2 regions of the Streptomyces sp. M-16 genome follow, and region 2 is predicted to be linked to the other one. Evidence: predicted binding sites of a transcription regulator. Region 2 holds the regulator's gene; the other holds the start of a gene.
The links. The regulator HspR, encoded in region 2, represses chaperone genes until heat shock. The targets are predictions, from matches to a motif close to TTGAGNNNNNNNNNCTCAA.

Region 1 (15,954 bases), on a different contig from region 2:
CCCTTGAGGCGGCCGAGCCAGTCGATGGGGCGGGAGGTGTCGGGGGCGGCGACCGAGACGCCGACTCCCTCGATCCGGGGGGCCTGCCGCTCCCAGAAGTTCAGCTGGAGGTCGCGCTCGTGCTGGAGGGCCGAGTCGAACATGCACTGCGTGGACATGACGCGCCCGGTGCGGATCTCGTCCGCCGTCCGGTTGGACATGAGGGTGACCTCGTACCCCTTCGCCTGGAGGCCGAGGGCGAGCTGGAGACCGGACTGGCCGGCCCCCACGACAAGTATCCTGCGCATCTCACGTTCTCAATCTGCCGGACGGATCGGGTTATTCGGGGGTCGCGTCCAGCGCGTGGCCCACGAGGGTCAGCAGGGATTCGACGACCGTCGTCCGGCGCCGCGCGTCCATGATCACGACGGGGACCTCCGGCGGGATGGTGAGGGCCTCCCGCACGTCCTCGGCGTCGTAGGCCTGCGAGCCCTCGAAGTGGTTGACGGCGACGGCGTACGGGAGCCCGCAGCTCTCGAAGTAGTCGAGCGCGGGGAAGCAGTCGCGGAGCCTGCGCGTGTCGGCGAGGACGAGTCCGCCGATGGCTCCGCGGACCAGGTCGTCCCACATGAACCAGAACCGTTCCTGGCCCGGGGTTCCGTACACGTACAGCACGAGGTCGTCGTCGAGGGTGATGCGGCCGAAGTCCATCGCGACGGTCGTCGTGTGCTTGTCCGGAGTGCCGGTGAGGTCGTCGGTGGGGGCGGCGGCCTGGGTCATCACCGCCTCGGTGCGCAGCGGGGTGATCTCGGAGACGGAGGACACGAAGGTGGTCTTGCCGACGCCGAACCCGCCCGCGACGAGCACCTTGACGGCGACGGGCGCGCGCGAACGGTCGTACTGCCAGGGCTGGACGGGGTCGTCGTCCAGCAGGGCGGCGGGGTCAGAGACGGCGAAGACCACTGAGCACCCTTTCCAGCAGTGCGCGTTCGGGCCGGCCGGTGCCGTGCCCGCTGCCGTAGACGCGGATCCGGCCCTGGTCGGCGAGGTCGCTGACGAGGACGCGGACGACGCCGAGGGGCAGCTTCAGGAGGGCGGAGATCTCGGCGATCGTGCGCATGCGGCGGCACACCTCGACGATGGCCCGCATCTCGGGCATGCGGTCGGGCGTCTTGGCCGGACCGGTGTCGAGGGCGGCGACGAAGGTCTCCACCAGCAGGACCTGCGTGAAGCGGGTACGGCCGCCCGTGAGGGAGTACGGGCGGACGCGGGCGGGGCGACGGTCGGCGCCGCGTATCGGCAGCCGGTCGGAGGCCGTACTCCTCACGGGGTCTTCTCCATCGACTGGCGCAGTTCACTGCGGACTTCGGGGGTCAGGACGTGGCCGGCCCGGCCGACGAACAGGGCCATGTGGTAGGCGATGACGCTCATGTCGCAGTCGGGCGTGGCGTGCACGCCGAGCAGGGAGCCGTCGCTGATGGCCATGACGAAGACGGAGCCGTTCTCCATCGCCACCATGGTCTGCTTGACCGTGCCGAACTCCATGAGGGCGGCGGCACCGGTGGTGAGGCTGCCGAGTCCGGAGACGATGGTGGCGAGGTCGGCCGAGGCTCCGCGGGGGCCCTTGGGGCGGCCCTCCTGCGGGGTGCCCGAGGCCCCCGGTTCGGAGGAGAGCAGCAGGAGACCGTCCGAGGAGACGACGGCCACGGAGTTGACCCCGGGCACCTCCTCGACCAGGTCGGTCAGCAGCCACTGCAGGTTGCGGGCCTGGGTGCTCAGTCCGTACGTACTGGGCGCGGTCATGTGCGGGCCTCCTGTGCGGTGTCCCCCTGGTCGGTGTGTCCCTGCCCCTGTCCCCGGTCCTGGGCGAGCTCGGCGGCGGCCACGCGCCGCCCGTCCTGGGCGCCCTGGTAGAACCCGCCGAGGCGACGGCGCAGTTCTTCGGCGTCCACCCGGCGCGGCTCGGGGCGGGCCGCGGCGGGGCGTCCGGCCGCGGGGCCGGGGACGGAACGCGGGGTGCGCTTGGGGAGGCCCTTGTCGGTGACGGCCTCGGAGCGGGATGCGGAGACGGGTCCGGGGGTGGTCCCGGTGCCGGCCTCGGGTGCGTGGCCCGGGTGGCTGCCCTGGCGCGGTACGAAGCCGTCCTCGGCGTCGGCGACGCGCCGGTGGGCGGTCGTCTCGGCGTCGGGTGAGGTCACGGTGAAGACCTGCTCGGCGGGCGGCAGCTGCGCGTCCTCGTAGCCGCGGGGCTGGGGGACGACGCGGGCCAGCAGTTCCTCGGCCGGGGTCTCCGGCTCGGCGGGCGCCGCGAACGGGTCGGACGCCGTGAAGACCTGGTCGGCCGGGGGCAGCTGGGCGTCCTCGAAGGCCTCGGCCAGCGGGACCACCCGGGCGGGGGCCTCCTCGTCCGGGACCTCCGAAGCCTCGGCGGGCTCGGCGTGCTCGGCGGGCTCCGCCGGGGCCTGCGCGACGGGGTGCGCGGGCTCGGACACCGGGGCGTCGGGCGCCTGGGCGTCGGACAGCGGGAGCTCGGACCCCCGGGAATCAGGCTCCGGGGACTCGGAGACCTGGGACTCGGACGCCGGGGCGGCGGAGACCGGGGACTCGGCCGCGGGGGCGTCGGCCTCGAAGGCTTCGGCCAGGGTGACCACCCGGGCCGGAGCCTCCGGCTCCGCGGCCTCGGGCGCCGTTGCGGAGCCCGCGAGGAGCCCCTCCGACAGCGGGCCGTCCGACAGGAGGTCGTCCGAGAGGACGTCGTCCGAGAGCAGGTCGTCGGAGACGACGGCGTCCGGGCCGAGGCCGTCCGGGAGCTCGTCCGGCAGGACGTCGGCCCCGGTCGGCTCCTCCGCGAGGACGCCGTCCGTCGGCGCCTCCGCCGTCACGGCCTCCGGGCGGAGCCTCGGCGGCAGGGTGTTCTCGTTGGCCTCGGCGACCACCCCGGGCAGCTGGAGCGCCGGGGCGCCCGGCGAAGCCAGGGTGTGCACCGGGGAGGCCGGCGGACCGGCCGGGAGCAGGCTCGCGGGGATGACGACCAGCGCCTCCGTGCCGCCGTGCCGCGAGGCCCGCAGCTCGGCCGTCACGCCGTGGCGCGCCGCGAGCCGCCCGGCGACGTACAGGCCGAGGCCCAGGCCGTGCTCGGCCTCGGGCTCCTCGTCGTAGGCCTCGGGGGTGGACAGGCGCAGGTTCAGCGCGTCGAGCCGGTCGCCGGTGACGCCGATGCCCTCGTCGACGACGGTCAGGACGACGTCGCCGGAGTCCTGGACCAGGCCGGAGACCTTCACCTTGGCCTCGGGCGGCGAGAAGGTGGTGGCGTTCTCCAGGAGTTCGGCCAGGACGTGCGAGATGTCGTCGGCGGCGTGCCCGGCGACCTGCGTCGCGATCGGCATGACGGCCAGGTCGACCCGCTCGTAGCGCTCGATCTCACTGACGGCGGCCCGCATGACGTCGACCAGCGGCACCGGCAGGCTCTGCCCGTGGCCGTGTTCCTGTCCGGCGAGGACCAGCAGGTTCTCGTTGTGGCGGCGCATCACGGTCGCCAGGTGGTCCAGCTTGAAGAGGGTGGCGAGCCGGTCCGGGTCGCCCTCCTTGGACTCCAGTTCCTCGATGACCGAGAGTTGGCGCTCGACCAGGCCCAGGGTCCGCAGCGAGAGGGAGACCGAGGTCGTCGACATGACCCGGCGGTGTTCCTCCAGCCCGGCCCGCAGTTCCTTGAGTTCCGCCTCCAGCGCGTCGCGGCCCGAGGAGAGGGCCTCGTTGCGGCCGATGAGGCGGCGCCGGTCGGCGTCGAGGCCGGCGATCTTCGTGTGCAGGCCGACCGTCTGGTCCCGTACGGCGTTGAGGTGGCGCACGACCTCGGCGAACTCGTCGTTGCGGCCGGTGAAGCGCACCGGCTCGACGGAGCCCTCCGGGGTGGCCAGCCGCTCCGCGCCGCGGCGCAGCACGGACAGCGGACGGGTCAGGGAGCGGGCGATCGCGGTGGAGAAGCCGATGACGAACAGGAAGAGCACGCCGAGGCCGGCGACCATCAGTTCGAGCCGGGTCACGTCGTCGTCGCGCAGGGTGGCGAGGGCGGTGGCCCGCTGGCCGGCGAGGGTGGACTCGACCGACCGCATCCGGTCGATCCGGGCGGTGAGCGCGGCGGCGACGGCGCCGGCGTCGACCTTGCGGTCGGCCGGGGTGAGGGTGGGCCGGTCGGTGAGCCGCTTGAGGTGGTCCTCGGCGGTCTTGACCTCGGGGCCGGTGACGGTGACCGCGAGGGTCTGCCGTACGTCGGGGCGCGCGGCGCGGTTGAAGTCGTCCAGCGCGGCCTGCTCCCGGACCCGGGACCGCTGGGCGGCGGCGGTGAGTTCGTCGGCGACGGCGGCGCCCGGAGGCTGCTCGGCCCGGGGGACGGCCAGCGCGGCGAGCAGCAGTCCTCGGGTGGCGGAGGCCTGGTCGACGGCCTGGCCCAGCGGGGCCGTGGGCCGGGTGAAGGCCAGGGCGGCCTCCGCGCGGGGCGGGGTGAGTTCGGCGAGCCGGTCGCCGGGCGCGAGGAGTTCGGTGATGGCGCCCGCGTAGGCCTGCTGGGCGGCGAGGGCGGTGCCCTTGCCGTCGACGGCCTCGGTGCGGACGCCCTTGATCCGGCCGAGGGCGCGGGCGAGTTCCTCGTCGGCCTCGGGCCGGAGCTCGGCGATCTGCCGGTCGGTGCGCGCCGTGCGCTCGTCGACGGGGGCCTTGGCGTTGCCGGGCCGTCCCTTCGCCGCGTACTCGACGACGGCGTCGCGCTCGTCGCCGAGGAGGTGGACGAGGGTGAGGGTGTGTTGCGTCTGTTCCGCGAGGGTGACCAGGCGCTGTGAGTCGTTCAGTTCCCTCGTGGCGGAGACGACGGCGGGGGTGCCGGCCGCGAGGACGGTGAGTCCGGCGACTGCCACCCCGATCACCAGCCTGCGGCGGACGCGGACGCGCCGTCCTGCGTTGGCGGGTCCGTCGGCGCTGGCGGTGCCGTTCTTCCGAGACCGCTTCTTCTGCACCGGTGCTCGCAATCCTGTACGTGTGCTCGTGCTCGTCTACTCGTGTGGCCGAGGTAACGGCCGGTCAACAAGTAAACGCCCCCTGCCCCCTCGTACCGCCTCAGACCTTTGCAGCGTGTTGGGAGGAGAGCCGCACATCGCCCACCCGGCCACTCGAAGGAGTGAACATCACGGAGGAGTGGCCGACCAACTCGGGCACCCCGTGTCAGGGGGCCGCCGTGGACGGGCGGTTGAAAGATCGAGCCGGGCTTTGGCACTATGCCCGCCCACATGCCCGCGGGGCCGCCCCGGCCGCGGCTCGGGCGGGCACCCCGCATACACCGCGATTGGTATGGACCTTACGGGGCCCGGGAGTTCCCGGCGGGCAGAATGTCCACATGCGCATCGACCTGGCCTCGACCCCCGGCAACCCGGAACGCCCCAACGAGGACTGGGCGTCGGCCGCGACACCTGCGACGGGAGGCGGCGTCCTGGTCGTGCTGGACGGAGTCACCCCGCCGCGCGGCGACGACGGGTGCGTGCACGGAGTGCCCTGGTTCTCGGCCCGGCTCGGGGGCCGATTGACCGAACTGTCCGGATCGCGACGGGACATGCCGCTGGACCGGATCCTGGCGCGGGCCATCGAAGACACCGCCGACGCGCACCGTCAAACCTGTGACCTTTCTCACGTCCGGACCCCGCAGGCGACGGTCGTCGTGGTGCGCTGGGACGCGGCCCGCGTGGAACACCTCGTGCTCTCGGACTCCGTGCTCCTGCTCCGCGCGCCCGACGGCGGAGTGACGGCGGTGCTCGACGACCGGCTGGACCGGATCCCGCGCGAGACGCTCGGCTCGGTGGCGGCGACGGACGCGCTGCGGAACGCCGACGGCGGCTTCTTCACCGCGGCCGCCGACCCGGCGGTGGCGGCCCGCGCGGTCACCGGGCACACCCCGCGCGGGGAGGTGACGGCGGTCGCGGCGCTGACGGACGGGGCGAGCCGGTGGACGGACACGTTCGGGGAGGGCGACTGGGCCGCCTGTCTGGACGTGCTGCGCGAGGAGGGCGCCGAGGGGCTGATCGGGCGGGTACGGGCCATCGAGTCCGATCCGCTGCGTCCGCCGGCCCGGCACAAGCGGCACGACGACGCCTCGGCGGTCTACGCGGAGCTCTGAGCCCGCGCGGCGACCGGTCCCCCGCTCCCCTGGGCGGCCGGTTCGCTCCGCCTGCTCCGCCTACTCCTCGCCGGAGTTCAGCTGGTTGAGCAGGCGGGCCAGTTCCGCCACCTCGCCCCGGTCCCAGTCGGCCAGCTTGCGCATGTACTGCTCGCGGCGGGCTCCCCGTACGCGCAGGAAGCGGGCCCGGCCCTCGTCGGTGAGGCCGACGAGGAAGGCACGGCCGTCGGCCGGGTCCGGCTCGCGGGCCACCAGGCCCAGGACCTCCAGGGCGCGCAGCTGGCGGCTCATGGTGGCCTTGCCGACCCCGAAGTAGGCGGCGAGCTCGGTGGCCCGCTGGCGGCCGGCGGCCTCCAGCCGGACGAGCAGCCCGTACGCGGCGGGCTCCAGCTCCGGGTGGAGCGCGCGGGCCATCTCGCCGGAGGAGGCGCGGGCCCGCCGGAGGAAGACGGACAGCTCCCGCTCCAGGGCAAGGAACTCCTGGTCTTCGCTCCCGTGCACGTCCCGCTCCGATCGGTGGTGGTGTCCCCCTGCGGGCCCGCTCCGGGCCCGGTGTACGTGCCCAGTATTTCGCAGGGGGCGTGCCGACGGCCCGGGGCCCCGCCGATGCGGGTCCCCGGGCCGTGCGGAGCTCTCGTCCGCAGGTCAGGCGGCCTTGGTGAACGAGATCGCGGCCGGGGCCAGGGCCAGCTCCAGGACCTGGCGCACGTCCGTCACCGGGTGCACCTCCAGCCCCTCCAGCACCTCGGCCGGGACGTCGTCCAGGTCGGCCTCGTTGCGCTTCGGGATGATCACCGTGGTCAGGCCCGCCTGGTGCGCGGCCAGCAGCTTCTGCTTGACCCCGCCGATGGGCAGCACCCGGCCGGTGAGGGAGACCTCGCCGGTCATGGCCACGTCGGTGCGGACCTGGCGGCCGGACAGCAGCGAGGCGAGGGCCGTGGTCATGGTGATGCCCGCACTGGGACCGTCCTTGGGGACCGCGCCGGCCGGGAAGTGGATGTGCACGCCCCGGTCCTTGAGGTCGGCGACCGGCAGCTCCAGTTCCGCGCCGTGCGAGCGCAGGAAGCTCAGCGCGATCTGCGCCGACTCCTTCATCACGTCGCCCAGCTGGCCGGTGAGGGTGAGCCCGGCGGCCCCCGTCTCGGGGTCGGCGAGCGAGGCCTCCACGAAGAGCACGTCGCCTCCGGCACCGGTCACGGCGAGGCCGGTGGCCACTCCCGGGACGGCGGTGCGCCGCTCCGCGGGGTCCTGCGCGGACTCCGGGACGTGGTGCGGCCGCCCGATGAGGGCGCGCAGGTCGTCGGCGCCGATGGTGAAGGGCAGCTCCCGCTCGCCCAGCTCGTGCTGGGAGGTCACCTTGCGCAGCAGCCGGGCGATGGACCGCTCCAGGGTGCGCACGCCCGCCTCGCGGGTGTACTCGCCCGCGAGCCTGCGCAGGGCCTCCTCCTCCAGCACCACCTCGTCGGCGGCCAGGCCCGCGCGCTCCAGCTGGCGGGGCAGCAGGTGGTCGCGGGCGATGACGACCTTCTCGTCCTCGGTGTACCCGTCGAGGCGGACCAGTTCCATGCGGTCGGCCAGTGCCTCGGGGATGGCTTCGAGGACGTTGGCGGTGGCCAGGAAGACCACGTCGCTCAGGTCCAGCTCCACCTCCAGGTAGTGGTCCCGGAAGGTGTGGTTCTGCGCCGGGTCCAGGACCTCCAGGAGGGCGGCGGCCGGGTCCCCGCGGAAGTCGGAGCCGACCTTGTCGATCTCGTCGAGGAGGACGACCGGGTTCATGGAGCCGGCCTCCTTGATCGCGCGGACGATGCGGCCCGGCAGGGCGCCGACGTAGGTGCGGCGGTGGCCGCGCACCTCCGCCTCGTCGCGGACGCCGCCGAGGGCGACGCGGACGAACTTGCGGCCCATGGCGTGGGCCACGCTCTCGCCGAGGGAGGTCTTGCCGACGCCGGGCGGGCCGACGAGCGCGAGCACGGCCCCGCCGCGCCGGCCGCCGATGACGCCCATGCCGCGCTCGCCGCGCCGCTTGCGGACGGCGAGGTACTCGGTGATGCGGTCCTTCACGTCGCCGAGTCCGGCGTGCTCGGCGTCGAGGACGGCGCGGGCGCCCCGGATGTCGTACCGGTCCTCGGTCCGCTCGTTCCAGGGCAGTTCGAGGACGGTGTCCAGCCAGGTGCGGATCCAGGAGCCCTCCGGGCTCTGGTCGCTGGCGCGTTCGAGCTTGTCGACCTCCTTGAGGGCGGCCTCGCGGACCTTCTCGGGAAGGTCGGCCGCCTCGACGCGGGCGCGGTAGTCGTCGGACTCCTCGCCCTCCTGCTCCCCGTTCAGCTCGCGCAGCTCCTTGCGGACGGCTTCGAGCTGGCGGCGCAGGAGGAACTCGCGCTGCTGCTTGTCGACGCCCTCCTGGACGTCCTTGGCGATGGACTCGGCGACGTCCTGCTCGGCGAGGTGGTCACCGAGCGCCTTGACGGCCAGCCTGAGGCGGGCGACGGGGTCGGCGGTCTCCAGCAGTTCCACCTTCTGGGCGGTGCTCAGGAAGGGCGAGTAACCGGAGTTGTCGGCGAGCGCCGAGACGCCCTCGATCTGCTGGACCCGGTCCACGACCTGCCAGGCGCCGCGCTTCTTGAGCCAGGTGGTGGCGAGGGCCTTGTACTCCTTGACGAGCTCGGCGACGGCCCCCGGCAGCGGGTCGGGCACCTTCTCCTCGACGGTCTCGCCCTCCACCCAGAGCGCGGCCCCGGGCCCGGTCGTGCCGGCCCCGATCCTGACGCGCCCGCGTCCGCGGATCAGCGCGCCGGGGTCCCCGTCGGAGAGCCTGCCGACCTGCTCGACGGTCCCCAGCACACCGGTGCCCGTGTACTTGCCGTCGACCCGGGGCACGAGCAGCACCCGGGGTTTCCCGCTCCCGGCCGCCGCCTGCGCCGCCTCCACGGCTCCGCGCACCTCGGCGTCGGACAGGTCCAGCGGAACGACCATTCCGGGCAGCACGACCTCGTCGTCGAGCGGCAGCACGGGCAGGGTGAGCGTTACGGACGTCGAAGCCATGATCTTCCCTCCGGCAGTGAAGTTGAGCTATGCCGACTCAATGCACCTGCGCCCCGGGATGTTCCCCAACTCCCGTTCGCCGGGGGCGAACACCTGCGCGGACGCCCCCGGGACTGCTGTGAGCTGCGCGTTCTCGACCCGGGAAGACCGGACCAAGAAGGGAGGACGGCCATGACCGTCCCCGAATGCCCGCGCTGCGGGCGGGAGCTGGCGTCGTTCGAGGTCCTGCGGCGCAGGAACCTCTGGGGTGGCGGCGCGCCGCGGCCGAGGAGCGACGAGGAATGGTGGGACCGCCCCGGCTGCGACTGGCTGGGCGTCCGGCACCCGCAGGACGGCCCGCTGCGGCCGATGCGGCGGCTGGAGGGGGAGGAGGAGGTGTGCGTGTTCTGCGGGTTCGAGGGGAACGTCGCCGGAGTCCCGTGGCGGCACGAGGACGGCGGGATGCGGGACTGGATCGTCTGCCTGGCCTGCGGCACGAGCAACCAGCGCCGCGTCGACGCGCCCCCCGACCCCTCCCGCTGAAGACGGGACGTTCCGGACCGTTCCGGCACGGCACGGCACGGCACGGCACGGCACGAGGGTCCGCGTCAGCCGGAGACGTGGAGGTCCCCGGAGGTGGTGCGGAAGGACAGCCGGGAGGGTGCGGCGGGGGTGGGGGCCAGGGTGACGTCACCGTCGTCGGAGGTCGTGGCGGCCGTCACCGCGTACGGGGCCTCGGGCAGCCGGGCCCGGACCTCCCCCGAGGTGTCCGCGCAGCCCGCGGGCTCCTGGACGTGCCGCCGGGCAGGGAGCAGACGGCGAGGAGGAACGCGGCGACGGAGACGACGCCGAAGGCCTTGCGTCCGGGGCGGGCTGACGCGGTGTGGGCTGACCTGCCGCCCGGTCTTGCGGCCCCGGGGCCGCCGGGCCCTGGGGCCGGTACCCGGAGCCGGGGTGGGGTTGCCCCCGGCCGGCTCGGGGCGGTCAGGGGCCGGAGGCCACCGGGCGGTCCGGGGAGGGGAGGCCCCATTCGCTCCAGGAGCCGTCGTACACCGCCAGTCCGTCCTCGCGGCCGGCCAGGGTCGCGCCGAGGGCGAGGACGCAGGCCGTCACCCCCGAGCCGCAGCTGAAGCAGAGACGTTCACGGCCGCCCGCCACGGAGGCGAACACCGTGCGCAGCTCCTCCGCCGGCCGCATCCGCCCGTCCGGCCCCTGCAGTTCCCCGAACGGCAGGCTGACCGCGCCCGGCATGTGACCGCCGCGCAGTCCGGGCCGGGGTTCGGGGGCGGTGCCCTCGAAGCGCTCCCGGGTGCGGGCGTCCAGGACGACGGCCGCCGGATCGGCCAGCGCCGCCGAGACCGCGGCGGCGTCCACCAGCAGCCCGGGGCGCGGCCGGGCGGTGAAGGAACCGCGCGGGCCCCCGTACGCCGCCGGGACGTCCTCGACGGGCAGGCCGGCGGCGGCCCAGGCGGGCAGGCCCCCGTCGAGGACGGCGGCACGGGTGAAGCCCATGGCGCGCAGCATCCACCAGGCGCGGGCGCTGGAGTAGATCCCGGCGCCGTCGTAGACGACCACCGTGTCGGTGTCGTCGAGGCCGAGGCCGCGCATGGCGTCGGCGAACTCCGCGGCGGCGGGCATGGTGTGCGGCGCGGCGGCGGTGTGGTCGGACAGGACGCCGTCGAGGTCGAAGGGCCGCGCCCCGGGGATCCGCGCGGGGGCGCCCCGGAGGGCGCCGACGGAGGCGTCGAACAGGACCGGCCCGGTCCCGCCGATCCGCTCCGCGAGCCACTCGACCCCCACGAGCGGCCCGAACGCGGCGGGGCCGGGACCGGCGGGGTCCGGACCGGCGGGGCCGGGACCGGTGGGATCCGGACCGGCGGGGCCGGGACCGGCGGGGCCGGGACCGGCGGGATCCGGACCGGCGGTACCCGGACCGGCGGGATCCGGACCGGCGGGGCCGGGACCGGCGGGGCCGGGACCGGCGGGGCCGGGACCGGCGGGGCCGGGACCGGCGGGGCCGGGACCGGCGGGGCCGGGACCGGTGGGGTCGGGCGTGGGCATACGGCACCTCCGGATGCGCGTCGGGCCCCGCCCGCCGGGGCGTGCCGCCCGACAGGTGACTGACGCGGGTCGCCACATCCTCCCCCGGCCCCCGCCGGGCCCGGCAACGGGCCCCGGGCGGGGGCGGGTCGGCCACGAGCGGCCCGGCCGGACCCCGGCCCGGCTCAGTCGCAGCCGCCCGCCCTCGCGTACACCGCGACCCGGGCCCCCCGCACCGGCGTCACCGAGCAGCGTTCGAAGCCGGCGGCCAGCGCCTCCCGCTTGGCGGCCTCGCGCGGGTACGGGTCCAGGGGCTGCCCGTCCGGGTCCAGCAGGGCGACCACCCGGGGCGAGCCCAGCAGCGCCTCCCGGATCCGCTCCGGGGGCAGTTCGGTGCCCTGGAGGGTGTCCGAGGCCTCCGGGGAGCGTTCCAGGGCCACGTCGCGCAGGCCCGCGTAGGCGGCGGGCGAGGACAGCAGCCACTCGCGCCGCCGCGACGGCATGAACAGCACCGCGTCCCCGGGCCGGGCCCGCTCCCGGACGGCGGCGGCCACGGCGAGGACGTCGTCCTTGCGGCTCTCGGGGGTCCGCAGCCACACCGACCACCAGCCCAGGGGCACCAGCAGTACGGCGACCAGCAGCCAGGGCCGCCACCCGCGCGCACGGGCGAGCCGGGCCCCGACGAGGAGGGCGGGTCCGGCGAGCGCGTAGAGGACGTACCGGTCGACGTACCACGGGTGCACCAGCGACAGCGTCATCAGCAGCCCGGGCGGCAGCAGCGCCAGCGGCACGGCGACCCGCGCCAGGTCCGCGAGGCCCCGCTCGCCGGCGCCCCGCGCGAGCAGCAGCACCGCGCCCGCGAGCACCCCGTAGGCCGCCCAGTCCTGCCAGGAGGGCCGTCCGAGCCAGCCCAGCTGCGCCCTGGCCTGTCCGGCGCTCAGCAGGGCCAGCGGCGCCAGCCCGGCCAGCACGGCCGCCGCGCTCCACTGCCAGCCGCGCGAGCGACGGGCGACGGGGGCGTGGGCGAGCAGGGCCAGGACGGCGAACTCGTGCAGCCAGCAGCCGAGGAGGAGGACGGCGGCGTAGGCGGCCCAGCGCCCGCACAGCATCAGGTGGGTGGACCAGACCACGGCCGCCGCGACGAGGGCGTACGAGCGCCCCTCCTGGGCGTAGGCCTGTACGGGCGGAAGCAGGGCGTAGGCGGTGCCGGCGAGGAGCGCGGCCCGCTCCCCCGCGAGGCGGTGGGCGATCGCGGCCACGCCGGCGGCGGCGAGGGCGGCGCCGGCCACGGAGGGCAGGCGCAGCGCCCACAGGCCCCCGTCCCACAGGCCGAAGACCGCGTGCATCAGCAGGTAGTAGAGGCCGTGGACGGCGTCGACCCGTGCGAGGAGTCCGCCGAGACCGGCCAGGGGGCGGTGGGCGACCTGCCAGGTGGTGGACTCGTCGCGCCACATGCTGCCGCCGCCGGGGCCGCGTTCCAGTGCGAGGAGGCCGAGGAGGACGGCGAGCAGCGGCGGCAGCCAGCGCCGGGCGGCGATGCGGCGGATGACGGCCTCCGGGGGTGCTTTCCGTGGTGGGATGGAAGTCCATGGTCGGGGTTCGGCCGAGGTACCCGGGAGGCGGGTGTGCGAACGGTGCGAGCGGAGCGGACGGCACGGACGGCGGCGGGGGCGCTGCTGGTGGCGGCGGTGCTCGTCGGCTGCGGCGCGGGCGGCGCGGGCGGCGCGGGCGGCGCGGACTCCCACGGGACGGGCGGGCCCGCGGGCGGGGCGACGGCCGGCGCCACGGCGGGGACCCCCGCGTCCCCCGGCCGCCCGGCCCCGTCGGCGTCCCCGAGCCGGGATCCCGCCGCCGAGCGGCTGGTCACCGTCACCCGTACCGGCGGGTTCGCCGGCCGTACGGTCGTCCTCACCGTCCGGGGCGACGGCTCCTGGACCCGGACGGCGGGCACCGCGCGGCCGGAGGCCGGGCAGCTGCCGCCGTCCGGTCTGGAGGCGCTGCGCACCGCGCTGCGCGCCGCGGACCTGCCGCACCTGCCGGCCGAGGCGACGGCGGACCCGCCGGTCTACGACGGATTCGAATACCAGTTCGTGTACGAGGGGTCCACGGTGAGCTCCGACCAGGGCTCGCTGACCCCCGGACTGGAGAAGGTCCTGGAGGCCCTGCCGGTCTTCTAGGGCCGTGCCGGACGGGTCCGCCGGGCCGCCGGCCCTTTCCGGCCACCGCGCCGCGCGTTGTCCGGCAACACAGTGCGCCGCCCGTTCACCCGTCCGTTCGCTGTCCGAACCGCACATAGCCGCAGGCCGGTGCCTCCTCTACGCTGCACCCCATCACGCGGGATCTTCAGGGGCGGGACATGGAACAGACACACACCACCCACAACGGGGCCGCGGCCACCCCGGGCGCCCAGCGGCGCGTGCTCGTGGTCGAGGACGACCGCACCATCGCCGACGCCATCGCGGCCCGGCTCCGGGCGGAGGGCTTCCAGGTGCAGACGGCCTACGACGGGCCGGCGGCCGTGGCGGCCTCCGAGAGCTGGCTGCCGGAGCTGCTGGTGCTGGACGTCATGCTGCCGGGCTTCGACGGGCTGGAGGTGTGCCGCCGGGTCCAGGCGCAGCGGCCCGTGCCGGTGCTGATGCTCACCGCCCGGGACGACGAGACCGACATGCTGGTCGGGCTCGGGGTCGGGGCGGACGACTACATGACGAAGCCGTTCTCCATGCGGGAGCTGGCCGCGCGGGTCCACGTACTGCTGCGCCGGGTGGAGCGGGCCACGCTGGCCGCGACCGCCCCGCGCGGGGCCACGCTGCGCCTGGGCGACCTGGAGATCGACCACGCGCAGCGGCGGGTCCGGGTGCAGGCGGAGGACGTGCACCTGACGCCGACCGAGTTCGACCTGCTGGTGTGCCTGGCGGGGACGCCCCGCGCGGTGCTCTCGCGGGAGCAGCTGCTCGCGGAGGTCTGGGACTGGGCGGACGCCTCGGGCACCCGTACGGTCGACAGCCACATCAAGGCGCTGCGCCGGAAGATCGGCGCGGAGCGGATCCGGACGGTCCACGGCGTCGGGTACGCCCTGGAGACCCCGGCGCAGGCGTGAGCGACCGGCCCCCGGGACCGGGGTTGCGGCCCTACTCGCCGTTCTCGATCAAGACGAAGCTGGGCACGCTCGTCGTGGTGTCGGTGTTCATCACCACGGGTCTGCTGATGGTGGCGCTGCGCACCGCCACGGAGGTCCGGTTCATCACGGTCTTCTCGGTGATCGCCTCGATGCTGATCACCCAGTTCGTGGCGCACAGCCTGACGGCCCCGCTGGACGACATGACGACGGTGGCCCGCGCCATCTCCCACGGGGACTACACGCGCCGGGTGCGCGGCGCCGGACGCCGTGACGAGCTGGGCGATCTGGCCGCGACGATCAACCTGATGGCCGATGACCTGGAGGCCGTGGACAGGCACCGTAGAGAACTGGTCGCGAACGTCTCGCACGAGCTCCGCACGCCGATCGCGGCGCTGCGGGCGGTGCTGGAGAACGTCGTGGACGGGGTCTCGGAGGCCGATCCGGAGACGATGCGCACGGCCCTGAAGCAAACGGAACGGCTCGGCCGGCTGGTGGAGACCCTGCTGGACCTGTCCCGCGTGGACAACGGGGTGGTGCCGCTGAAGGCGCGCCGTTTCGAGGTGTGGCCGTACCTGTCGGGGGTGCTGAAGGAGTCGGGTCTGGCGGCTGCGGGGCGGCCGGGGCTGTCGTCCGGTTCGGGCGGGCACACCCGCAACGACGTGCACCTTCACCTGGACGTGTTCCCGCCGGAGCTGACGGCGCACGCCGATGCGGAGCGGCTGCACCAGGTGGTGGCGAACCTGATCGACAACGCGGTCAAGCACAGTCCGCCGCACGGCCGGGTGACGGTCCGCGCCCGGGCGGGCGACGCGCCCGGGAGTCTGGCCCTGGAGGTCGTCGACGAGGGTCCCGGAATTCCGGAGGCGGAGCGGCACCGGGTCTTCGAGCGGTTCAACCGGGGCGCGGCGCGCGGCGGGGACGGGGGCACCGGGCTGGGTCTGGCGATCGCCCGCTGGGCCGTCGGCCTGCACGGGGGGCACATCGGCGTGGCCGAATCGTCACGGGGTTGCCGAATCCTTGTCACTCTTCCGGGCAGCTCACGGGCATCGTCTTGACGTAGGGTTCTGGTGGGAAGGACATGATCTCGGCCACACGTGCCCGGGGTCGTCAGGGGTGCGAAGCCACGGGGGCCGCAACCTGGGTGCCCCCTACCCGAACCACGCTTGTTTCCCGCCATTCCACGTGGTGAAACCCGCCGTTCGGTGTGACCTGCGCGACGGAAGTCCCGCCCGGCCTGCGAGGCACCGTCCGGGAGGCGTAGCCTTTATTCCCGCTGTCCATACCTTGTGAAGCGGAAGAGGGCGGTTGCCGCCGTGTCGCCACAGTCCCCCAGTAACCCGAGCACCACGACCGAAGCAGCAGAGGGCGGGAAGACCCCTGCCTCAGGCTTCGGCGCGAATGAGTGGCTCGTCGACGAGATCTATCAGCAGTACCTCCAGGACCCGAACTCGGTCGACCGGGCCTGGTGGGACTTCTTCGCCGACTACAAGCCGGGGGGCGCTGCCGCTCCGGTGAAGGCGGACGGTCCCGGGAAGTCCACGACGACGGATGGCGCCTCCGCACAGGCCGCCACCGCCGTAGCCCCTCAGGCCCCTGTCGCCGCCGCCACGGGGGCGGCGCGCGCCGTGCCTCCCGT
Region 2 (14,729 bases):
TCGTAGAAGGTCCGGACGGAGAAGACCTGCTGCTCGCCTTCGCCGCGGAACATGAAGTACGTCCGGAAGTCCTCCCACGGCGCCGCGAGGTCACCCTCGTCGTCGACGACGTACTTGAGCTCCATCTGCTCCAGGAGCTGCTTGACCAGATCCTGGTCGGGGACGACGGGGCCCGCCGGTCCTGTGGCCTGCGGTTCGGGCTGACCCCCGAAGTTCGGAATCGAGGCCGGGTCGATGCTCACCGTGTACTTCCCTTCGTGCGGATACAGCCATCCTCCCCCATCGGTCCCACCCCGTGTCCACCCCCGCACGCCCGATCCGCTCCGGGCGGACACCGGAGCGGGAACGGGGGCGGAAAGCAGGGCGGAAACCGGGGCGGAAACCGGGCGTGCCCGACGGGCTAGAGGGCCTTGCCGACCAGGAGGCCGTCGCCGGCCACGTCGACGCGGACGGTGTCGCCGTCCTTGACCTCGCCGGAGAGGATCTCCTTGGCGAGGCGGTCGCCGACCGCCGTCTGGATCAGGCGGCGCAGGGGGCGGGCGCCGTACGCCGGGTCGTTGCCCTCGTCCGCCAGCCAGGCCAGGGCCCCGGGCGTGACCTCCAGGGCGAGCCGGCGCGCCGCCAGCCGCTGCGCGAGACGTCCGATCTGGAGCTCGGCGATGTGGGCCAGCTCGTCGCGGGTGAGGGCGGAGAAGACCACCAGGTCGTCGAGCCGGTTGAGGAACTCGGGCTTGAAGCTCGCCCGCACCACGTCCAGGACCCGGGCCTTCTTGTCCTCGGCGGAGATCGCCGGGTCCACCAGGAACTGGCTGCCGAGGTTGGAGGTCAGGATCAGGATGGTGTTGCGGAAGTCCACCGTGCGGCCCTGGCCGTCGGTGAGGCGGCCGTCGTCGAGGACCTGGAGCAGGATGTCGAAGACCTCCGGGTGGGCCTTCTCCACCTCGTCGAGCAGGACCACGCTGTAGGGGCGGCGGCGGACGGCCTCGGTGAGCTGGCCGCCCTCCTCGTAGCCGACGTAGCCGGGCGGGGCGCCGACGAGGCGGGCCACGCTGTGCTTCTCGGAGTACTCGGACATGTCGATGCGGACCATGGCCCGCTCGTCGTCGAAGAGGAAGTCCGCGAGGGCCTTGGCCAGCTCGGTCTTGCCCACGCCCGTGGGGCCCAGGAAGAGGAACGAGCCGGTGGGGCGGTCCGGGTCGGCGATGCCGGCGCGGGTGCGGCGCACCGCGTCCGAGACGGCGCGCACGGCCTCGCCCTGGCCGATCAGGCGGCGGCCCAGCTCCTGCTCCATGCGGAGCAGCTTCTGGGTCTCGCCCTCCAGCAGGCGGCCGGCCGGGATGCCGGTCCAGGCACCGACGACGTCGGCGATGTCGTCGGGGCCGACCTCGTCCTTGACCATGGTGCCCTTGGAGGCCTCCGCCTCGGCCTCGGTGGCCTCGGCCAGCTCGCGCTCCAGCGTCGGGATCTCTCCGTAGAGCAGCTTGGAGGCGGTGTCGAAGTCTCCGTCGCGCTGGGCGCGCTCGGCCTGGCCGCGCAGGTCGTCCAGGCGCTCCTTGAGCTCGCCCACGCGGTTGAGGGACTGCTTCTCCTTCTCCCAGCGGGCGGTCAGGCCGCGCAGCTCCTCCTCCTTGTCCGCCAGGTCCTTGCGGATCTTCTCCAGACGCTCGATGGAGGCCGGGTCGGCCTCGCCCCGCAGCGCCAGCTCCTCCATCCGCAGCCGGTCGACGGAGCGCTGCAGCTCGTCGATCTCCAGCGGCGAGGAGTCGATCTCCATGCGCAGCCGGGACGCGGCCTCGTCGACGAGGTCGATGGCCTTGTCGGGCAGGAACCGGGAGGTGATGTAGCGGTCGGAGAGGGTGGCGGCGGCCACGAGGGCGCTGTCGTTGATGACCACCTTGTGGTGGGCCTCGTAGCGGCCCTTGAGACCGCGCAGGATCGCGATCGTGTCCTCGACGGACGGCTCGGCGACCAGCACCTGCTGGAACCGGCGCTCCAGCGCCGGGTCCTTCTCGATGCGCTCGCGGTACTCGTCCAGGGTGGTCGCGCCGACCATCCGCAGCTCGCCGCGGGCCAGCATGGGCTTGAGCATGTTGCCCGCGTCCATGGCGGAGTCCCCGCCGGCGCCCGCGCCGACGACGGTGTGCAGCTCGTCGATGAAGGTGATGATCTGGCCGTCGCTCGACTTGATCTCCGCCAGGACGGTCTTGAGGCGCTCCTCGAACTCGCCGCGGTACTTCGCGCCGGCGACCATCGCCCCGAGGTCGAGGGAGACCAGCCGCTTGTTCTTCAGCGACTCGGGGACGTCGCCCTTGACGATCCGCTGGGCGAGGCCCTCGACGACGGCGGTCTTGCCGACGCCGGGCTCGCCGATCAGCACCGGGTTGTTCTTGGTTCGGCGCGAAAGGACCTGGACAACGCGGCGGATCTCGTGATCGCGGCCGATGACGGGGTCGAGCTTGCCCTCGCGGGCGGCCGCCGTGAAGTCCGTGCCGAACTTCTCCAGGGCCTTGTACTGGCCTTCGGGATCGGGGGTGGTCACCCGCCGCCCTCCTCGTGCGTTCTCGAAGGCGGCCAGCAGCTTCTTCGCCGTCGCGCCCTGTGCGGAAAGGACCTCACCGGCGGCGCCGCCCTTGGCGGCGGTCGCGATGAGGAGGTGTTCGGTGGAGAGGTAGTCGTCGCCGAGCTTGCCCGCCTCGGCGTCGGCCTCGGCGAGTACGGCGAGCAGCTCGCGGGTGGGCTGCGGCGGCGCGACGGTGGAGCCCGTCACGCTGGGCAGGGCGGCGAGCAGCCGCTCCGCGCCGGAGCGGACGGCGGCCTGGTCGGCCTCGGTCGCGGCGAGCAGGTCGGTGACGTTCTCGTTGTCCTCGCCCGCGAGGAGCGCCAGCAGCAGGTGGGCGGGGGTCAGGTCGGCGTGACCGTCCTTGACGGCCCTGCTGGTGGCCGCGTTCAGGGCGTCGCGGCTCTTGTTCGTCAGCTCGGCTTCCACTCTGTGGCTCTCCTCTCCGGCGGGGGTGCCGCGCACCGCGCACCGCACTGCGTAACTCTGACACGTTCAGCGTCTGCAAAGTTGAGTCTATTCCACTCAAGGCGAGTTACGTACGCTTCGGCGCATGTCCCATGACGTATTCGATCCGACGCCCGAATACCTCGCCTTCTGGCGGGAACGGCACGTCTGCACCCTGACCACCCCGCGGCCCGACGGCACGCCGCACGTGGTGCCGGTGGGCGTGACGTACGACCCCGAGGCGGGGCTGGCCCGGGTGATCAGCAACAAGCACAGCAAGAAGGTGCGCAACGTCCTGACCGCGCCGGACGGCGCGGCGCGGGTGGCGGTGTGCCAGATGGAGGGCCGCCGCTGGGCCACCCTGGAGGGGCGCGCGGTGGTCCGTACGGACGAGGCGTCGGTCGCCGACGCGGTGGCGCGCTACGCGGAGCGGTACGGGCGGACGCCCTCGCCCAATCCCGACCGGGTGGTCCTGGAGATCACCCTGGACCGGGCGATGGGCCGGGCCTGACGCGGCGGGCCGGGTCCGGCGGGTCCGGCGGGTCCGGGTCCGGCGGGCGTTCTCAGCGGATCCTCATGCGATGGCCCGGTTCAACCACTGGACGCGGACATCACAACGGCGCCATCGTGGTCAGGTCCACGATGGCGCCGTTGTGTGGGGGTAGCACCTGGGGCGATCTGCAACGACGGGGGAATCGCCTCAGGCACTGCGGGGGGTGGCGGTGGTGATATCGGGTTCGAAGAGCTGGTGGTCCCGCTGATCGAGATTGACGAAGACCATGCCGTACCGGACCTCGCAGCGGACGGGCTGCGGTGCGCCCCGGGGGCGGCGCAGACAGCGGTAGGCGCGGACGTCCTCGTCCTCCTCGCGCACGACGACGATGGGCTGGCCGAAGAGGGTGACCATCAGCGAGTCGCCCGCATAGGGGATGGCGGTCGCGAGGTCTATGAACTGCCAGCCGGACCGGTAGGCGGAAGCCATCTCACGTCGGAAGTCGCGGTCGTCGGGGGTCATCAGACGTCCATCGCAGGAAGAGCGGTCCAGCCGGTGTCGAACTTGCCGTTGTCCGCGGCGTCCGCGGGGGTCGCGGTCCAGCCGGTGTCGATGCTGGCGGGGGTCGCGGTCCAGCCGGTGTCGATGTCGGCGGGCCCTGCGGTCCAGCCCGTGTCGAAGCCCGCGGGGGTGGCGGTCCACCCCGTGTCCGACTTGGCTATCGCGCCGCTGGTGGTCCAGCCCGTGTCGCCGGCCAGAGCGCTCCCCACGCCACTTCCGGCAGCACTGACTGTCCCGAACACCGCAACAGCGGAGAAACCAACGGCAAGCGCCGAGCGAAGCATTCTCTTATACATGGTCGGCTTCGTCCTCACTTGATGGAATCCTCTCCCCCGCCTGACAGACGATGGCTCATTCAGGCACGTCAATGCCACAGGGACGATGCATCATGTTCTTGCATGTTCAGGACCCTGGGGGGTGGAGATTTGCCCAATAGTGCGACAAACCCGACACATCCCCACTCCGTCACGGCCCTGTGCCCCGAGGGAACGCGGCTGTATGCGGCGGCGCTCAGCACCGGCCGGATCGCGCGGAGCGAGGTCAAACAGGCTCCCTGCCTGCTTGAATTCGCCCTCCTGCAGCCCGACCCCGATGACGCCAACCAGCTCCGTCCGGTTCCCCCATCCGTTGCACTGGCGCAACGGCTGCATCCGATTGAACGCGAGATCCAGGACCGTCGTCGCACCGCTGTAGATCTCACCGATGCTTTCGAGCCGTTCCTCGCCATCAGCGCGCAGAGCCCCGCGGACACGCACGCCATCACCGTGCTGGAAGGATTCGAACGGATCAACGCGGCGCTGGATCTGGCGACGGCCGAATGTCATACGGAGGTGCTCACCGTCCAGCCGGGCGGCGCCCGGCCCTCCCTGGCCCTCACCCAGGCCCTGGAACGGGACGCTCCGCTGATCGACCGCGGCATCAGCATAAGAACGCTGTACCAGCACACCGCGCGGCACAGCCAGGGCACGCTCGCCTACGTGGACCGGATCTCCGCGGGCAAGGTGGAGATCCGCACGCTGGAGGAGCTGATCGAACGGCTGATCATCTTCGACCGGACCGTGGCCTTCATCCCGGTCAGCGACGACCGCCGGGTGGCGCTGGAGCTGCGCCACCCCGGGCTCGTGGAGTACCTGATCAAGGTCTTCGAGCAGCTGTGGCGGCGCGCCGTCCCGCTCAACGACGAGATCACCTACACGCACACGCCCGACGGGATCTCGGGCGTCCAGCGGTCCATCGCCCAGTTGCTGGTCGAGGGACACGTGGACGAGGCCATCGCGCGCCGGCTCGGAATGAACGTACGGACCTGCCGGGCGCACATCGCCCGGCTGGCCACCGCCCTGGGCAGCGGCAGCAGGGCCCAGCTCGGCTTCCTGATCGCCCAGTCGGGGATCCTGCACACTCAGGGCCCCCCGGACCTTCCGGAGGCGTGAGAAGGCCGTACAGGGGCGCGCACGGGGCCGCTGGGGGCGCGCCCGGCCGCACCGGGGCCGCGGGGGCGCGCACGGCCGCCGGTACGCGAAGGCCCCGCCCGGGAATCCCCGGGCGGGGCCTTCGTACCCGTACGGCGGGCGGTCAGTCCATCGGGCGCTTGGGGCGCCAGACGACCAGGGCGCTGCCCGGCTGCGGCGGCTGGTACGGGACCAGGTCGCGCCGGTACGAGGCGTGCACCTGGGCCTCGCGGGCCTGGAGGGCGGCGGCCGCCCCGTCCACGGCGGTGGACAGCTCGGCGACGCGCTGCTGGAGCGCGGCCACCTGGTTCTCCAGTTCGATGATCCGCTTGATGCCCGCCAGGTTGATGCCCTCGTCCTGGGACAGCTGCTGCACCGTGCGGAGCAGTTCGATGTCCCGGGCGGAGTAGCGCCGGCCGCGGCCGGCCGTCCGGTCCGGGGAGACCAGACCGAGCCGGTCGTACTGCCGCAGGGTCTGCGGATGCAGGCCCGAGAGCTGGGCGGCCACCGAGATCACGTAGACCGGGGTCTCATCGGTGAGCTGGTACGCACCGTTCCCGAGGCGGGGCTGTCGTCGGTGGCCGTCCATGTCATGCTCCCTTCGCGGACTCGAACAGCAGGGCGCGCGGGTCCTCGGAACCGGTCGCGTCGCGGTACATCTCCAGGGCCTCGCGGGCCTTGTCGGACAGCTCCGTCGGAACCGCCACCTCCACCGTGACGAGCAGGTCGCCGCGGGTGCCGTCCTTGCGGACCGCACCCTTGCCGCGGGCCCGCATCGTACGTCCGCCGGGGGTGCCCGGGGGGAGTTTCAGCGTGACCGCCGGGCCGTTCAGCGTGGGCACCTTGATGTCGGCGCCCAGGGCGGCCTCCGTGAAGGTCACCGGGACCGTCACCGTGAGGTTGTCGCCCTTGCGGCCGAACACCGGGTGGCCGTCCACGTGCACCACCACGTAGAGGTCGCCCGCGGGGCCGCCGCGCTCGCCCGGAGCGCCCTTGCCGCGCAGCCGGATCCGCTGGCCGTCGGAGACGCCCGCCGGGATCCGGACCTGCATGGTCCGCGAGCTGCGGGCCCGCCCGCTGCCCTTGCAGACGTCGCAGGGGGTCTCCGCGATCAGGCCGCGGCCCTTGCAGTCCGCGCAGGGATCGGTCAGCGAGAAGCCGCCGCCGCTGCCCCGCGACACCTGGCCGGTGCCGACGCAGGTCGGGCACACCCTGGGGGTGCCGTTCTTGTCGCCGGTGCCGGAACAGGCCTTGCAGGGGGCCTGCGAGGACATCCGCAGCGGGACGGTCGCGCCGTCCACCGCCTCCGTGAAGGAGAGCGTCACCTCGGACTCGACGTCCTGGCCCCGGCGCGGCTGGGTGCGGGTCCCCGCACCCGGGCCGGCGCCGCGGTTGAACAGGCCGCCGAAGACGTCGCCGAGGCCGCCGCCGAAGCCGCCGGCCCCTCCCGCTCCGCCGCCCTGGGCGCCCCCGAAGAGGTCGCCCAGGTCGAAGTTGAAGGAGCCACCGCCGCCGCCCGGACCGGGGCGGAAGCCGCCGTTGCCGAACAGCGCGCGGGCCTCGTCGTACTCCTTGCGCTTCTTGGCGTCCCCGAGGATGTCGTTCGCCTCGGAGATCTCCTTGAAGCGCTCCTCGGCCGAGGCGTCGCCCTTGTTGGCGTCCGGGTGGAACTCGCGCGCGAGCTTCCGGTACGCCTTCTTGATCTCGGCCTCGGTGGCGTCCTTCGGGACACCGAGGACCTTGTAGTAGTCCTTCTCGACGAAGTCCTTCGTGCTCATCCCCGGTGGCCCTCCTCTCGGATCCCTACATGTGGTGCGTCAGCCCTTTTCGGGGGCATCCGTGTCCTTGTCGGACGGCTCGTCGCCCTCCGCGGACTCGGACTTGGCGGCGGGTGCCGCCCCCGGCTGGGGCTCGGCCACCGCGACCCGCGCGGGACGGATCGTACGCTCGCCGATCCGGTACCCCGGCTGGAGGATCGCGACGCAGGTGTCCTCCGTGACGTCCGGCGCGTACGAGTGCATCAGGGCCTCGTGGATCGTCGGGTCGAAGGGCTCGCCCTCCTTGCCGAACTGCTGCAGGCCCATCTTGGCCGCCGCGGTCTCCAGCGACTCGGCCACCGACTTGAAGCCGCCGACCAGTTCGCCGTGCTCGCGCGCCCGGCCGATGTCGTCGAGCGTCGGCAGGAGCTCCGTCAGCAGGGACGCGACCGCGATCTCCTTGACGGCGATCCGGTCCCGCTCCACGCGGCGGCGGTAGTTCTGGTACTCCGCCTGGAGCCGCTGGAGGTCCGCGGTGCGCTCACCCAGAGCGGTACGGGCCTGGTCCAGCTGCGCCAGCAGAGCCACGTCTGCTGCTGCGGAGTCCCCGGCCGGGGCCGCGGCCTCCTCCTTGTCGGAGGAAGCGGCGGCCTTCGGCTCGGCGGCGTCGTCGGACGTGCCGTCGGCGGGGACTTCGGGCTTCTCGTCGAAGCCCGGGGTCTCCTCCGACATCAGGCAGCGCCACCCTTCGGCTTCTCGTCGTCGACGATCTCGGCGTCGACGACGTCGTCGTCGGCCTTGGCCTGGCCCGCGTCACCGGCGGGGGCGCCGGCCTGGGCGGCCTGGGCGTCGGCGTAGATCGCCTGGCCCAGCTTCTGGCTGATCGCGGCGAGCTTCTCGGTCGACGTGCGGATCTCGGCCGCGTCGTCGCCCTTCAGCTTCTCCTTCAGCTCGGTGATGGCCGTCTCGACCTCGCTCTTGACGTCACCGGGGACCTTGTCCGCGTTCTCCGAGAGGAACTTCTCCGTCTGGTAGACGAGCTGCTCACCCTGGTTGCGGGACTCGGCGGCCTCCTTGCGGCGCAGGTCCTCGTCCGCGTACTGCTCCGCCTCCTGGCGCATGCGGTCGACCTCGTCCTTGCCGAGCGAAGAGCCGCCGGTGACGGTCATCTTCTGCTCCTTGCCCGTGCCGAGGTCCTTGGCCGTGACGTGCATGATGCCGTTCGCGTCGATGTCGAAGGAGACCTCGATCTGCGGGACGCCACGCGGGGCCGGCGGCAGGCCGGTCAGCTCGAACATGCCGAGCTTCTTGTTGTACGCCGCGATCTCGCGCTCGCCCTGGTAGACCTGGATCTGCACCGACGGCTGGTTGTCCTCGGCCGTCGTGAAGATCTCGGACCGCTTGGTCGGGATCGTGGTGTTGCGCTCGATGAGCTTGGTCATGATGCCGCCCTTGGTCTCGATGCCGAGGGACAGCGGGGTCACGTCGAGGAGCAGGACGTCCTTGACCTCACCCTTGAGCACACCGGCCTGGAGGGTGGCGCCGATGGCGACGACCTCGTCCGGGTTGACGCCCTTGTTGGCGTCCTGACCGCCGGTGAGCTCCTTGACGAGCTCGGCGACGGCCGGCATGCGGGTGGAGCCGCCGACCAGGACCACGTGGTCGATCTCGGACAGGTTGATGCCCGCGTCCTTGATGACGTTGTGGAACGGGGTCTTGCAGCGGTCGAGCAGGTCCGCGGTGAGCTGCTGGAACTGCGAGCGCGTGAGCTTCTCGTCCAGGTGCAGCGGGCCCTCGGCGGAGGCCGTGATGTACGGCAGGTTGATCGTGGTCTCCGTGGAGGAGGACAGCTCGATCTTCGCCTTCTCGGCGGCCTCGCGCAGACGCTGGAGCGCCATCTTGTCCTTGGACAGGTCGACGCCGTGGCCGTTGGCGAACTGCTTCACCAGGTAGTCGACGACGCGCTGGTCCCAGTCGTCACCACCGAGGTGGTTGTCACCGTTGGTGGCCTTGACCTCGACGACGCCGTCGCCGATCTCCAGGAGCGACACGTCGAAGGTGCCGCCACCGAGGTCGAAGACGAGAATGGTCTGGTCGTCCTTGTCGAGGCCGTAGGCCAGGGCGGCGGCCGTCGGCTCGTTGACGATGCGCAGGACGTTCAGGCCCGCGATCTCGCCGGCCTCCTTCGTCGCCTGGCGCTCGGAGTCGTTGAAGTACGCCGGGACGGTGATGACCGCGTCCGTGACCTTCTCACCCAGGTACGCCTCGGCGTCGCGCTTCAGCTTCTGCAGGATGAAGGCGCTCATCTGCTGCGGGTTGAAGTCCTTGCCATCCAGGTTGATCTTCCAGTCAGTGCCCATGTGGCGCTTGACGGAGCGGATGGTCCGGTCCACGTTCGTGACCGCCTGGCGCTTGGCCACCTCGCCGACGAGGACCTCGCCGTTCTTGGCGAAGGCGACGACGGACGGCGTGGTCCTGGCGCCCTCGGCGTTGGTGATGACGGTGGGCTCGCCGCCTTCGAGAACGCTGACGACGGAGTTAGTGGTGCCCAGGTCGATGCCGACCGCACGTGCCATTTCAATTCCTCCAGCTGACTTGAGTGCAACGGACTCAAGAATGCCGTATCGCCGCGCGGGCGTCAACAGAGGTGAGTCGATGGCGCTCAACCTTTAGGTGCCCCTTACGCTCAAGGAGCCCTTCGGGGCCGCAGACGGCGCCCGCTGGAGCCACCTCGATCCCGGACAACTCAGGCCAGTCCCGGGCGATTCCGGCCCCACCGGGCTTGAGGCGGGGTCCAGGGGCCGGGCGCCCCAGCGGGGCCACACCCGAACGGGTTCGAGCCGCCACGCGCGGCCGCGCGGCGCGCCGGGGCCGCGGCGGCCGTCCGGCACGGTGCTGGCATGCCTTCGCTGCTCACGTTCCCCGCCCGGCCGGGGGCCCGGCCCCGCCCCCGGCTGCCGCGCCGGCCGTGGCCGGCCAGGCCCCCGGCCAAGCGGGTGTTCGACCTCGCCGGCGCACTGGTCCTGCTGGCGGTGTGCGCCGTCCCGGTGCTGCTGGCCGCCGCGCTGCTCTACGCGACCCGGCGCACGGGCGTCCTCGTACGGGACCCGGCCCTCGGCCTCGGCGGGCGGCCCTTCCGCACCTGGCGGCTGCGTACCGAGGACTCGGGACGGGCCGGAGAACTGGTGGACCGCTGCGCCCTGGACGCGCTGCCGCAGCTGCTCAACGTGCTGCGCGGGGAGATGTCGCTGGTGGGGCCGCGGCCCCAGGCGCACGCGAACCGGCCCGACCGGCTCTTCGTGCGGCCCGGAATGACCGGATTGTGGCAGGTCAGCGCACGTTCCGACCTCCCCTGGGAGGAGATGGCCCTGCTCGACCGGCACTATGTGGAGAGCCATTGGCTGGGGATGGATCTCGCGATCCTCGCTCAGACCCCTCGGGCGGCCTACCGACAGAGGCATGCCTGAGCGACACAGATCACCGCTCGCCCACCTACATTGGGGCGCGGGAACTGGGTAACCTCAAGCCTTGACTCAATAAGTTACCGCTTAGTAAGTCCCGCCCGAGGAGCCCTCCCATGCAACTCGCCGCGATCATCGTGTCGCTGGTCCTGACCGTGGTCGGCGTTGCGCTCATCTCCCGAGCCGTCGCGCAGATCTACCGCTTCGTAAAGCTCGGCCAGCCGGTGCCCTCGGGCAGCCGCACCGACGACCCGAAGGCCCGGAGCATCACGCTCGCCAAGGAGTTCGTCGGCCACACCAGGATGAACCGCTGGGGCGTCATCGGCGTCGCCCACTGGTTCGTCGCCGTGGGCTTCCTGACGCTCGGCCTGACGATCGTGACGGCGTACGGCCAGCTCTTCAAGGCCGACTGGGTGCTGCCGATCATCGGCGGCTGGCTCCCCTACGAGCTCTACACCGAGTTCATCGCGCTGTTCACGACCCTCGGCATCGTGACCCTGATCGGGATCCGGCTCGCGAACCTGCCCTCCCGGGCGGGCCGCAAGTCGCGCTTCGCGGGCTCCAAGGCCGGCCAGGCGTACTTCGTCGAGTACGTCATCCTCACCATCGGCCTGGCGATCATGACCCTGCGCGGCCTGGAAGGCGCCATCCACGGCGTCGACCACTACGAAGCCGCGTACTGGGCCTCGTACCCGCTGGTCGCCGCGTTCAACGGGCTCAGCTACGCCGCCCTGCAGAACCTGATCTACCTGACCGCCATGATCAAGCTCGGCACCACCATGGGCTGGGCGATCACGGTCGGCCTCAACACCAACATGGGTGTCGCCTGGCACCGCTTCCTCGCCTTCCCGAACATCTGGTTCAAGCGCAACGCCGACGGCGCCACCGCGCTCGGCGCGCTCCAGCCGATGACGAGCGGCGGCAAGGAGATCGACTTCGAGGAGCCGGGCGAGGACGACGTCTTCGGCGTCTCCCAGGTCGAGCAGTTCTCCTGGAAGGGCATCCTCGACTTCTCCACCTGCACCGAGTGCGGCCGCTGCCAGTCGCAGTGCCCGGCCTGGAACACGGGCAAGCCCCTGTCCCCGAAGCTCCTCATCATGTCCCTGCGCGACCACGCGCACGCCAAGGCCCCGTACCTGCTGGCCGGCGGCGGCAAGGACATGGAGGGCAACGAGAAGGCCACGCCCGAGCAGCTCAAGGACGTCCCCGCCGCCGCCCTGGCCGAGGCCGAGCGGCCCCTCATCGGCACCGCCGAGGAGAACGGCGTCATCGACCCGGACGTGCTGTGGTCCTGCACCACCTGCGGTGCGTGCGTGGAACAGTGCCCGGTCGACATCGAGCACATCGACCACATCGTCGACATGCGCCGCTACCAGGTGATGATCGAGAGCGCGTTCCCGTCGGAGGCGGGCACGATGCTCAAGAACCTGGAGAAGAAGGGCAACCCCTGGGGTCTGGCCAAGAAGCAGCGCGTGGAGTGGACGAAGGAGGTCGACTTCGAGGTCCCGATCATCGGGAAGGACGCGGAGGACCTCTCCGAGTTCGACTACCTCTACTGGGTCGGCTGCGCGGGCGCGCTGGAGGACCGGGCCAAGAAGACCACCAAGGCCTTCGCGGAGCTGCTGAACATCGCGGGCGTCAAGTTCGCGATCATGGGCGGCGACGAGAAGTGCACCGGTGACTCGCCGCGCCGCCTGGGCAACGAGCCGCTGTTCCAGCAGCTGGGCCAGGAGAACGTGGCCATGCTGAACATGGCCTTCGGCGAGGACGACGACGACCCGTCGACGAAGAAGCCGAAGTCGGCGAAGCGGATCGTCTCGACCTGCCCGCACTGCTTCAACACCATCGCGAACGAGTACCCGCAGCTGGGCGGCGAGTACGAGGTCATCCACCACACGCAGCTGCTCCAGCACCTGATCGACGAGGGCCGCCTCACGCCGGTCACCCCGGTCGACGGCCTGATCACCTACCACGACCCCTGCTACCTGGGCCGGCACAACAAGGTCTACACGCCGCCGCGCGAGATCATGTCCGCCGTGCCGGGCCTGCGCCAGCAGGAGATGCACCGCCACAAGGAGCGGGGCTTCTGCTGCGGCGCGGGCGGCGCGCGGATGTGGATGGAAGAGCGCATCGGCAAGCGCATCAACAACGAGCGCGTCGACGAGGCCCTGTCCCTGAACCCGGACATCGTCTCCACCGCGTGCCCGTTCTGCCTGGTCATGCTCACGGACTCGGTGAACGGCAAGAAGAACGACGGCCAGGCCAAGGAATCCGTCCAGGTCGTCGACGTCGCCCAGCTCCTGCTGGAGTCGGTCAAGGCCCCGGAGCCGACGGAGGCCGAACTGGCCGCCGCCGCCGCTGCGCAGGCCGAGGAGGAGGCCGCCGCGGCCAAGGCCGAGGCGGAAGCGAAGGCCAAGGCCGACGCGGAGGCCGCCGCGGCCAAGGCGAAGGCGGAGGCGGAGGCTGCCGCGAAGGCGAAGGCCGAGGCGGAAGCGAAGGCCAAGGCCGAGGCGGAAGCGGAAGCGGAAGCCGAGGCCGCTGCGGCGAAGACGGCAGCTGACGCCGACGCCGAGCCCGAGGCTGAGCCGGCCGCCGAGGCCGACGCTCCGGCCGCCGAGGCCGAAGCCGAGACGAAGGCCGACGCTCCCGCCGCCGAGGCCGAAGCCGAGACGAAGGCCGAAGCCGACGCGGACGCCGACAAGGCGGAGGCTCCGGCCGAAACCGAAGCCGATGCTCCGGCCAAGGACGAGGCCAAGCCCGAGGACGAGGCCAAGCCCGAGGCAAAGAACGACGAAGCCAAGCCCGAGGCCAAGGACGACGAGGTCAAGGACGAGGCCGCGGGCGCCAAGTAGGCCCCGGCACCGCACGCGAACGGCCGGTCCCCCACCAGGGGGACCGGCCGTCGCCGTGTACGGACCAGCCGCGCCCGAGCATCGCGAAGCCCAGCCCGGCCGCGCCCACCGCGGCCATGCCTCCGCCCGCGGCCGGCAGCACCGGGGTGTCGGACTTCGGAGCGGGGTCGACCCCCTCCGCCCCGGCCTTCACTCCGCCCGTGGGGACGCGACCCGGACCGGCGCCTCGGCGGTCACGAACCTACGGGCCCAATATCTACGCATTCCGTAGCCGACGTAATGAACCCCCGCAAACCTCGACGCAGCCATGTAAACTCCCCGACCCCGGTACCCCTAGGGGATGTCACAGGTCAGCCGCAAAGGCCACGGGTTCCGACGGCCCGGCCACGGCCGCCGCGCGGAGCAGGTACTTTCGATCACGTGGCTGGATTCAGGATCGGACGGGGCCGGGACAACAACCGCCCCCCGCAACAACCCCCGCACGCCCCTCGGCAGCAGCCGTACGGACAGCAGCAGGCGCCACGAGCGCCGCAGCCGCCGTACGGCCACCAGCCGTACCCGAACGCCGGCCCGCCCCCGCAGCAGCACTGGCCGCAGCAGGGCGGCTCGGGGGGCCACGACGAGCCCGAGTACTTCGACCCGTACGGCCGCCCGCAGCACGCGCAGCAGCCGCCGCACGGCCAGTACGCGGCCCCGCACGAGCCCTCGTACGCGAACGACCCGGGTCACACCCAGGCCTTCTCCGTCGGCGAGGACCCGTACGGCAACGGCGCGACCTACCAGGCGGGCGTCGCCCCGGCCGCCCCCGCCGGACCGCGGCTGCCATGGAAGGAACTGCTGCGCGGCATCGTCCTGCGCCCGGGGCCGACCTTCTTCCAGATGCGCGACTACGCCGTCTGGGGCCCGGCACTGACCGTCACCTTCCTCTACGGCCTGCTCGCGGTCTTCGGCTTCGACAAGGCCCGTGAGGACGCGATCAAGGCGACCCTCGCCCAGGCGATCCCGATCGCCCTCAGCACCGGCGTGGCCTTCGTCATCTGCGGGCTGATCCTGGGCGGGGTCACCCACACCCTGGCCCGCCAGCTGGGCGGCGACGGCGCGTGGCAGCCGACGGTCGGCCTGTCGATGCTGGTCATGTCCCTCACGGACGCGC

Region 1: lon (endopeptidase La) is a predicted target of HspR. The motif match lies at 9,204-9,222, and genes of this name have one in related genera.

Annotation. Positions count from the first base shown of each region.
Region 1 is NZ_JBFRER010000035.1:34,468-50,421, reverse strand. It holds gene AB4039_RS18535 (styrene monooxygenase/indole monooxygenase family protein) at 1-287, opposite strand, end outside; gene AB4039_RS18530 (ATP/GTP-binding protein) at 319-942, opposite strand; gene AB4039_RS18525 (DUF742 domain-containing protein) at 923-1,306, opposite strand; gene AB4039_RS18520 (roadblock/LC7 domain-containing protein) at 1,303-1,782, opposite strand; gene AB4039_RS18515 (nitrate- and nitrite sensing domain-containing protein) at 1,779-4,988, opposite strand; gene AB4039_RS18510 (protein phosphatase 2C domain-containing protein) at 5,366-6,139, shown strand; gene AB4039_RS18505 (MarR family winged helix-turn-helix transcriptional regulator) at 6,200-6,640, opposite strand; gene lon (endopeptidase La) at 6,785-9,181, opposite strand; gene AB4039_RS18495 (hypothetical protein) at 9,353-9,703, shown strand; gene AB4039_RS18490 (sulfurtransferase) at 10,145-10,960, opposite strand; gene AB4039_RS18485 (glycosyltransferase family 39 protein) at 11,386-12,654, opposite strand; gene AB4039_RS18480 (hypothetical protein) at 12,826-13,377, shown strand; gene AB4039_RS18475 (response regulator transcription factor) at 13,557-14,297, shown strand; gene AB4039_RS18470 (sensor histidine kinase) at 14,294-15,373, shown strand; gene AB4039_RS18465 (multifunctional oxoglutarate decarboxylase/oxoglutarate dehydrogenase thiamine pyrophosphate-binding subunit/dihydrolipoyllysine-residue succinyltransferase subunit) at 15,632-15,954, shown strand, end outside.
Region 2 is NZ_JBFRER010000028.1:16,401-31,129, forward strand. It holds gene AB4039_RS15225 (YbjN domain-containing protein) at 1-242, opposite strand, end outside; gene clpB (ATP-dependent chaperone ClpB) at 401-2,986, opposite strand; gene AB4039_RS15235 (pyridoxamine 5'-phosphate oxidase family protein) at 3,111-3,515, shown strand; gene AB4039_RS15240 (hypothetical protein) at 3,705-4,019, opposite strand; gene AB4039_RS15245 (hypothetical protein) at 4,019-4,267, opposite strand; gene AB4039_RS15250 (helix-turn-helix transcriptional regulator) at 4,457-5,488, shown strand; gene AB4039_RS15255 (heat shock protein transcriptional repressor HspR) at 5,631-6,095, opposite strand; gene dnaJ (molecular chaperone DnaJ) at 6,097-7,284, opposite strand; gene grpE (nucleotide exchange factor GrpE) at 7,324-7,995, opposite strand; gene dnaK (molecular chaperone DnaK) at 7,995-9,839, opposite strand; gene AB4039_RS15275 (sugar transferase) at 10,164-10,730, shown strand; gene AB4039_RS15280 ((Fe-S)-binding protein) at 10,841-13,576, shown strand; gene AB4039_RS15285 (YIP1 family protein) at 13,997-14,729, shown strand, end outside.